2 regions of the Streptomyces sp. NEAU-174 genome follow, and region 1 is predicted to be linked to the other one. Evidence: predicted binding sites of a transcription regulator. Region 1 holds the regulator's gene; the other holds the start of a gene.
The links. Region 1 encodes HrcA, which represses chaperone genes, less so after heat shock. Its sites were predicted from a motif close to TTNGCACTCNGNNNNNCNGAGTGCNAA; they were not measured.
Positions count from the first base shown of each region.

Region 1 (4,389 bases):
TCTTGTAGCCGGCGGCGAGGAAACCGAGGCCACCGGCCTCGGAGACAGTGGCGGCGAGCTGCGGGCAGGAGGCTCCACCCGCCATCGGCGCCTGCACGATCGGGTACCGGTAGAGATCGGTCAGCGCGGAGGACATGGCCACATCGTGTCATGCCCTCCGCACGGGCTCACCACCGGATCAAGGGCGGCGCGGAGATCAGCGGCTCCCCGCGGTCCGTCTCCCGGCCCGGAGTGCCTACCGTCCGTTGAACGCGTCCTTCAGCCGCGAGAACAGCCCCTGCTGCCCCGGCTTGAACTCGCCGGTCGGGCGCTCCTCGCCGCGCAGCTTGGACAGCCGCCGCAGCAGCTCCTCCTGCTCCGGGTCGAGCTTGGTCGGGGTGGTCACCTCGACGTGCACGATCAGGTCGCCCCGGCCGCCGCCGCGCAGATGGGTGACGCCGCGCTGGTGCAGCGGGACCGACTGGCCGGACTGGGTGCCGGGCCGGATGTCGATCTCCTCCAGGCCGTCCAGCGTCTCCAGCGGCACCTTGGTGCCGAGGGCCGCCGCGGTCATCGGGATCGTCACCGTGCAGTGCATGTCGTCGCCGCGCCGCTGGAAGACGGGGTGCGGCACCTCGTGGATCTCCACGTACAGGTCGCCCGCCGGGCCGCCGCCCGGTCCGACCTCGCCCTCACCGGCCAGCTGGATCCTGGTGCCGTTGTCCACACCGGCGGGGATCTTCACCGTAAGGGTGCGCCGCGAGCGGATCCGGCCGTCGCCCGCGCACTCCGGGCACGGGGTCGGCACCACGGTGCCGAAGCCCTGGCACTGCGGGCACGGCCGCGAGGTCATGACCTGGCCCAGGAAGGACCGCGTCACCTGGGAGACCTCACCGCGGCCACGGCACATGTCACAGGTCTGCGCCGAGGTGCCCGGCGCCGCGCCCTCGCCGCTGCACGTCGTGCAGACGACCGCGGTGTCGACCTGGATGTCCTTGGTGGTCCCGAACGCGGCCTCGCTGAGCTCCACGTCCAGCCGGATCATCGCGTCCTGACCGCGCCGGGTCCTGGAACGCGGACCGCGCTGCGAGGCGGTGCCGAAGAACGCGTCCATGATGTCGGAGAAGTTGCCGAAACCCGCGCCGAAGCCACCGGCGCCACCGCCGCCCGGCCCGGCGTTCGGGTCCCCGCCCAGGTCGTAGACCTGCTTCTTCTGCGGGTCCGACAAGACCTCATAAGCGGCGTTGATCTCCTTGAACCGCTCCTGGGTCTTCGGATCCGGGTTCACGTCCGGATGCAGCTCTCGGGCGAGCCGCCGGAATGCCTTCTTGATCTGGTCCTGCGAGGCATCACGAGGCACGCCCAGGACTGCGTAGTAGTCCGTCGCCACTTACGACTCCGCCAGGATCTGTCCGACGTAACGTGCCACTGCGCGTACCGCTCCCATCGTTCCGGGGTAGTCCATGCGGGTCGGTCCGACCACGCCGAGTTTGGCGACCGCCTCGTCGCCGGAACCGTAGCCGACCGCGACGACCGAGGTGGCAGTCAGCCCCTCGTGAGCATTCTCATGCCCGATCCGCACGGTCATACCCGAGTCCTTGGCCTCGCCCAGCAGCTTGAGGAGGACGACCTGCTCCTCGAGTGCCTCCAGAACGGGCCGGATCGTCAGGGGGAAATCATGCACGAAACGCGTGAGGTTCGCGGTGCCGCCGATCATCAGCCGCTCCTCGGTCTCCTCCACGAGCGTCTCGAGCAAGGTCGACAACACGATCGAGACGGTCCCCCGGTCCTCCTGTTCGAAGGACTCCGGAAGATCCTGCACCAACTGCGGCACATCCGCGAAACGCCGCCCCACGACCCGGCTGTTGAGCCGGGCGCGCAGATCGGCGAGCGAATCCTCGGTGACCGGAGTGGGGCAGTCGACCATGCGCTGCTCCACCCGCCCGGTGTCGGTGATCAGCACCAGCATCACCCGGGCCGGGGCCAGCGGGAGCAGCTCCACATGGCGCACCGTCGAGCGGGTCAGCGACGGATACTGCACCACCGCCACCTGCCGGGTCAGCTGCGCCAGCAGCCGGACCGTGCGCCCCACCACGTCGTCGAGGTCGACCGCACCGTCCAGGAAGTTCTGAATGGCCCGCCGCTCCGGGCTGGACAGCGGCTTGACTCCGGCCAGCTTGTCCACGAAGAGGCGATAGCCCTTGTCCGTGGGGATCCGCCCGGCGCTCGTATGCGGCTGGGCGATGAACCCCTCGTCCTCCAGAGCGGCCATGTCGTTACGCACCGTGGCCGGCGAGACCCCCAGCCGATGCCGCTCGGTGAGCGCCTTGGAGCCGACCGGCTCCTCCGTCCCCACATAGTCCTGGACAATGGCACGCAGCACCTCGAGTCTGCGTTCGCTGAGCACCCCGCGCACCTCCAGTCCAGCGGTCTCATCAGGTCATCCGTCTGGCACTCACCGGGCACGAGTGCCAGAGCCCCTCCGCCAGTGTACGGCGGGGTGCGGTGGCATGGGCAAGAGCCGCCGTCGGCAGCAACTCTCCCCCACCCCCGTTGAGCTAGCGTCGCGGTATGGAGACGTGTTGGGAAGAGGCCGGCTGGGAGCGGCTCGCGCCCGGTGTGGCCCGCCGTCGGATGCCGGAGTGGGACGAGACGGTCGGCGTGGTCGTCGGACGGACCGACATCCTCGTCGTGGACACCGGCGCGACCCTGCGCGCCGGGGCCGAACTGCGCTCCGGGATCACCCGGCTGACCGGCCGCCGCCCCACCCGGATCGCGTTCACCCATCCGCACTTCGACCATGTCCTGGGCTCGGCCGCCTTCGCGGGCTGCGAGGTCTACGGGGCCACGGGCCTGGACGAGCTGCTGCGCCGTGAGCGGGAGACGCTGCGCGAGGACGCGATCCGCCACGGGGTGGACCGGGACGCCGCCACCGAGGCGGTGGACCATCTGGTCTCCCCGCACCACCTGGTCTGCGGGGAGCTCAGCCTCGACCTGGGCGGCCGTACGGCGCTGCTGGCCAATGTGGGGCCGGGCCACACCGCCCATGACCTGGCCGTCCTGGTGCCCGGCCGGCCCGAGGTGGTCTTCTGCGGCGATCTGGTGGAGGAGTCCGGGACGCCCCAGGCCGGGCCCGACGCGATCCCCGGCCACTGGCCCGCCGCCCTCGACCGGCTGCTCGCCCTCGGCGGCACGGACGCGCGGTACGTCCCGGGGCACGGCTCCGTGGTGGACGCCGCGTTCGTACGGGCCCAACGCGACGAACTGGCCGCCCGCTTCGGCGTGTCCGGCTAAGCGCTTCGCCGGAAGTGCCCCGACCTGCCGTCGATCGTCTGCGGCGCCGTCGTGGCTGGTCCCACGCGGCGGAGCCGCATATCGACACAGCCGCGGCGGAGCCGCATATCGACACAGCCCCGCGCCCCTTCGGGACGCACCCGAACCGCGGCCGACTTCCACCGATCCGCTTAGCCTTCGGTAGCCGTCGGTAGCCGTCGGTCTAGGCGTTCGCCTAGTCGTTCGCCCGGTTGCGCGTCTGCGGGAGCGGGTGGCCGGCGCGCGCTATCGTCATCCGGATGCGACAGTACGACCCGGACCTGACCCCGCCCTGGAAGCGGCAGCGGCCCGCCCCTGAGGTCCCCGCCGAACCGGACCTCGTCGTGGAGGAGGTCACCACCGGATTCTGTGGTGCCGTGATCCGCTGTGAGAAGACCGCCCAGGGTCCGACGGTCACTCTGGAGGACCGCTTCGGCAAACATCGCGTCTTCCCCATGGAGCCGCGCGGTTTTCTGCTCGAGGGGCGTGTCGTCACGCTCGTACGCCCGCGCGCGGCGGCCCCCAGCGCGCCGCGGCGCACGGCCTCGGGGTCGATCGCCGTGCCGGGAGCCCGTGCGAGGGTCGCCCGCGCGGGTCGCATCTATGTCGAGGGGCGCCATGACGCGGAGCTGGTCGAGCGGGTCTGGGGCGACGATCTGCGCATCGAGGGCGTCGTCGTGGAGTACCTGGAGGGCGTCGACGACCTGCCCGCCATCGTGGACGACTTCGCCCCCGGCCCGGACGCCCGGCTCGGCGTCCTCGTCGACCATCTGGTGACGGGCTCCAAGGAGTCCCGTATCGCCGCGCAGGTCACCGGCGAGCATGTGCTGGTCCTCGGCCACCCCTACATCGACATCTGGGAGGCCGTGAAGCCGTCCTCCCTCTCCATCCCGGCCTGGCCGACGGTGCCGCACGGCCAGGACTGGAAGAAGGGCGTCTGCCGCGCCCTGGGCTGGCCGGAGAACACCGGGGCCGCCTGGCAGCGGATCCTGTCCTCGGTCCACTCCTACAAGGACCTCCAGCCGGAGCTCCTGGGGCGGGTGGAGGAGCTGATCGACTTCGTGACGGCCCCACGGGGCTGATGGCCGCCGGGCGGGG
Region 1 covers NZ_JBQTCE010000009.1:121,152-125,540, forward strand. The annotation lists gene ACT2CW_RS26395 (nitronate monooxygenase) at 1-136, opposite strand, end outside; gene dnaJ (molecular chaperone DnaJ) at 236-1,369, opposite strand; gene hrcA (heat-inducible transcriptional repressor HrcA) at 1,370-2,386, opposite strand; gene ACT2CW_RS26410 (MBL fold metallo-hydrolase) at 2,551-3,273, shown strand; gene ACT2CW_RS26415 (DUF3097 domain-containing protein) at 3,552-4,373, shown strand.

Region 2 (4,389 bases), on a different contig from region 1:
GTGCGGCTGATGGCGCTGTGCCCGGGGTTCGTCCGTACGGAGTTCCACGCGCGGGCGGGGATCAAGGACACCAGCGTGCCGAGCTGGATGTGGCTGGACCCGGACCGGCTGGTCACGGCGGCGCTGAAGGATTTCGCCCGGGGCAAGTCGCTGTCCATCCCGGATCCGCGCTACAAGGCGATGTCGAGCCTGGCGAAGCTGGCCCCGCGCTCGGCCCTCTCCTCCCTCTCCTCCAAGGTCGGCCGCCCCCCGGCCAAGGGGTAGCCGCCCGGTGGAACCCGAACCGGACCCGGAACCGGAACAGAACCGGAACCGGGACACGCGAAGGCGCGGCCGCCCAACCGGGCGGCCGCGCCTTCGCGCTGCTCGTGGCAGTACGCCGGAGCGTCAGTGCGCGTGACCGTGGCCGTGGCCGGCGGCCTCGGCCTCTTCCTCGGCCGGCTTCTCGACCACCAGGGTCTCGGTGGTGAGCAGCAGCGAGGCGATCGACGCCGCGTTCTCCAGCGCGGAGCGGGTGACCTTGACCGGGTCGATGACGCCGGCCTTCACCAGGTCGCCGTACTCCTCGGTGGCCGCGTTGTAGCCGTGGCCCTTCTCGAGCTCGGCGACCTTCGAGGTGATCACGTAGCCCTCGAGACCGGCGTTCTCGGCGATCCAGCGCAGCGGCTCGACCGCGGCGCGGCGGACCACGGCGACACCGGTGGCCTCGTCGCCCTCCAGGCCCAGGCTGTTCTCCAGCACCTTCGCGGCGTGGACCAGCGCGGAGCCACCACCGGAGACGATGCCCTCCTCGACCGCGGCGCGGGTCGCGGAGATGGCATCCTCCAGGCGGTGCTTCTTCTCCTTGAGCTCGACCTCGGTGGCCGCGCCCACGCGGATCACGCACACGCCGCCGGCCAGCTTGGCGAGCCGCTCCTGGAGCTTCTCGCGGTCCCAGTCGGAGTCCGTGGACTCGATCTCGGCCTTGATCTGGGCGACGCGGCCGGAGACCTCGTCCGCCTTGCCGCCACCGTCGACGATCGTGGTGTCGTCCTTGGTGACGGTCACGCGGCGGGCGGTGCCCAGCACGTCCATGCCGACCTGGTCGAGCTTGAGGCCGACCTCCTCGGCGATGACGGTGCCGCCCGTAAGGGTGGCGATGTCGCCGAGCATGGCCTTACGGCGGTCACCGAAGCCCGGGGCCTTCACCGCGACCGCGTTGAAGGTGCCGCGGATCTTGTTGACGACGAGGGTGGAGAGGGCCTCGCCCTCCACGTCCTCGGCGATGATCAGCAGCGGCTTGCTGGCGTTGGCCTGGATGATCTTCTCCAGGAGCGGCAGCAGGTCCTGGATGGAGGAGATCTTGCCCTGGTGGATCAGGATGTACGGGTCGTCGAGGACGGCCTCCATCCGCTCCTGGTCGGTGACCATGTACGGCGAGAGGTAGCCCTTGTCGAAGGCCATGCCCTCGGTGAAGTCGAGCTCCAGACCGAAGGTGTTGGACTCCTCGACGGTGATGACACCGTCCTTGCCGACCTTGTCCATCGCCTCGGCGATCAGCTCGCCGACCTGCTTGTCCTGGGCGGACAGCCCGGCCACGGCGGCGATGTCGGACTTCTCGTCGATCGGGCGGGCGGTGGCCAGCAGGTCGTCCGAGACGGCCTTGACCGCCGCGTCGATGCCCTTCTTCAGGGCGGCCGGGGAGGCGCCGGCGGCCACGTTCTTCAGGCCCTCGCGCACCAGCGCCTGGGCCAGCACGGTGGCCGTGGTGGTGCCGTCACCCGCGATGTCGTTGGTCTTGGTCGCCACCTCCTTGACGAGCTGCGCGCCAAGGTTCTCGTACGGGTCCTCGACCTCGACCTCACGAGCGATCGTGACACCGTCGTTGGTGATGGTGGGGGCACCGAACTTCTTGTCGATGACGACATTGCGGCCACGGGGGCCGATGGTCACCTTGACGGTGTCCGCGAGCTTGTTGACGCCGCGCTCGAGGGCGCGACGGGCGTCCTCGTCGAACTTCAGGATCTTCGCCATGAGTTCCGTATGTCCTCTCTTTGCGATCCTCGGCCGCCTTGCGGAGGCAGCCGCTATCGCTCAAACAAGCCGTGCCCCGACCCCGGTTTCAGATGACACGGGCACCGGGGCACGGCTCATAGGCAAAACTTCGGTGATTACTTCTCGACGATCGCGAGAACGTCGCGAGCCGAGAGGACGAGGTACTCCTCGCCGCTGTACTTCACCTCGGTGCCGCCGTACTTGCTGTAGAGCACGACGTCACCGACGGAGACGTCGAGCGGAAGCCGCTTGCCGTCCTCGAAGCGGCCCGGGCCCACAGCCAGGACGACGCCCTCCTGGGGCTTTTCCTTGGCGGTGTCCGGAATGACCAGGCCCGAAGCCGTGGTCTGCTCGGCGTCGAGCGGCTGGACCACAATGCGGTCCTCGAGCGGCTTGATGGCAACCTTGGAGCTGGTGGTCGTCACGATCCGACCTCCCCCTTCGGAGATCTCACGGGGTCAACTGTCTGAGGTGGCGACCAGGTGGATCCGTCGTCGCGGGTGCCGGACCTGCCCGTCGCTGTATCCCTGGCACTCATCGGTCCCGAGTGCCAGCCTCGACATTATGACGCGGTTAGCACTCAGTCAACTAGAGTGCCAAGCGACGCGGTGCCGACCTCGGGACGGGACGACGTGGCGGAGGTCAGATGTAGTCCTCCAGCCGAGCCACCGCGAAGCCCTGCGCCTGAACCTCCCGCAGCAGCGAAGTGATCATGTCGGTCATCGTCGCGCCCTTCAACATGTCCGGGCCGCGGAAGTGGGCGAGGATGATGTCCCCGGGCCGGAGCCCGCTGCCCGAGCGGTACACCAGTCCGTCGGGCTCCATCTCCGCGCGCCACAGCACCACCTTCCCCAGCCCGCAGTCCGCCGCCGCCCGCAGCGTGTTCCAGTCGTAGTCCCCGTAAGGCGGACGGAAGAGGTGGGGCGCCAGGCCGAGGCGGTAGTGGAGGACGTCCTGCTGACCGCAGATCTCATGGAGCTGGAACGCGTAGTCCTCGCCCGCGAGCTTGGGGTGGGTGAGGGTGTGGTTGCCGATCCGGTTCCCGAGCTCACGCAGCCGGCGGAAGTAGTCGTAGTGGTCGCCGATCACCTCGTCCTCCAGGAACTGCGTGAACGGCAGACCGAGGTCCCGGGCCTGGTCGATGAAGGCCGGGTCCTTCTCGATCCCGTCGTCGAGCGTCAGGAAAACCACCCGATCGGTGGTGGCGACCCGGCGGATGACCGTCGCCAGTCCGGGTACCGGGGGCCACATCGCGGCGAGCGGGGGCTTGACCCTGGGCGGGCGCGGCGCCGGGATCAGGGGCCGGTCGAGCCCCCAGCGGCGGTAGGCGTCCGGGAACGCCACCGGTGCGGAGCCCGTCGCCGTCGGATCCGATGACGGCGCGGAGCCCATAGCCGCCGGACCGGATGACGGCGCGGAGCCCATCGCCGCCGGGCCCGGTGGCGGCGCGGAGCCCATAGCCGCCGGACCCGATGGAGGCGTGCCGTCCTCGTGTGTGCTCCCCGACGACGACGGTGGCGGCCCGGAGGTCCCGGACGCGGTGTGCGGACCGGCGGAGGCCGACGGCGGAAGACCGGCCGCCTTCCCCGTCCGGGTGTGCGGCCCGGAGGCGCCGAGCGCCCCGCAGCCGGCGAGCACGGCCGTCGCGGCCGCCGCGGCGGTGAGAACCAGACACCTTGAAAGACCAGCCTTGATCATCATCACAAAAGCGATCTTCAGCTCTGTCGTGCCGACCCGCGCGCCGAGCGGGGTGCGAATGCTCCCCTGGGAGCGGAGAGAATGGGCCATGTGGACGTTGACGCCTTCGATTCACTGCTCGGCGACGAGGGGCAGGCGCTGCTCTCGGCGCTCCGCGACTACGACCCGGCGAAGGAGCTCGCCACCGCGACGCGGCTGCGCCGCGACCATCCCCCGGCGCTGGTCTCGGCGGCCCTGACGCAGGCCGCGCTGCGGCAGCGGGCGGTGGCCAAATTCGGCCCCGAGGACGCGCACCGCATGTACTTCACGCCGAACGGCGTCGAGCAGTCCACCCGCACCTCCGTGGCCGCGTACCGCGCCTCCCGCTTCGCGGAGTTCGGCGTCCGCCGCATGGCCGATCTGTGCTGCGGCATCGGCGGCGACGCGATCGCGCTCGCCCGCGCCGGGATCTCCGTACTCGCCGTCGATCGCGACCCGCTGACCTGCGCCGTCACCCGCGCCAACGCCGAGGCGCTCGGCCTGGCCGAGCTCATCGAGGTCCGCTGCGACGATGTCACCGAGGTCGGCACCCGGGACTTCGACGCGGTCTTCGTCGACCCGGCCCGGCGCGGCGGCCGGGGCCGCGTCTTCGACCCCGAGGCGTACTCCCCGCCCCTC
Region 2 covers NZ_JBQTCE010000008.1:317,609-321,997, forward strand. The annotation lists gene ACT2CW_RS24635 (SDR family NAD(P)-dependent oxidoreductase) at 1-264, shown strand, start outside; gene groL (chaperonin GroEL) at 388-2,013, opposite strand; gene groES (co-chaperone GroES) at 2,151-2,459, opposite strand; gene ACT2CW_RS24650 (polysaccharide deacetylase family protein) at 2,677-3,822, opposite strand; gene ACT2CW_RS24655 (class I SAM-dependent methyltransferase) at 3,814-4,389, shown strand, end outside.
Region 2: a site for HrcA is predicted at 2,608-2,634, ahead of groES (co-chaperone GroES). Genes of this name have one in related genera too.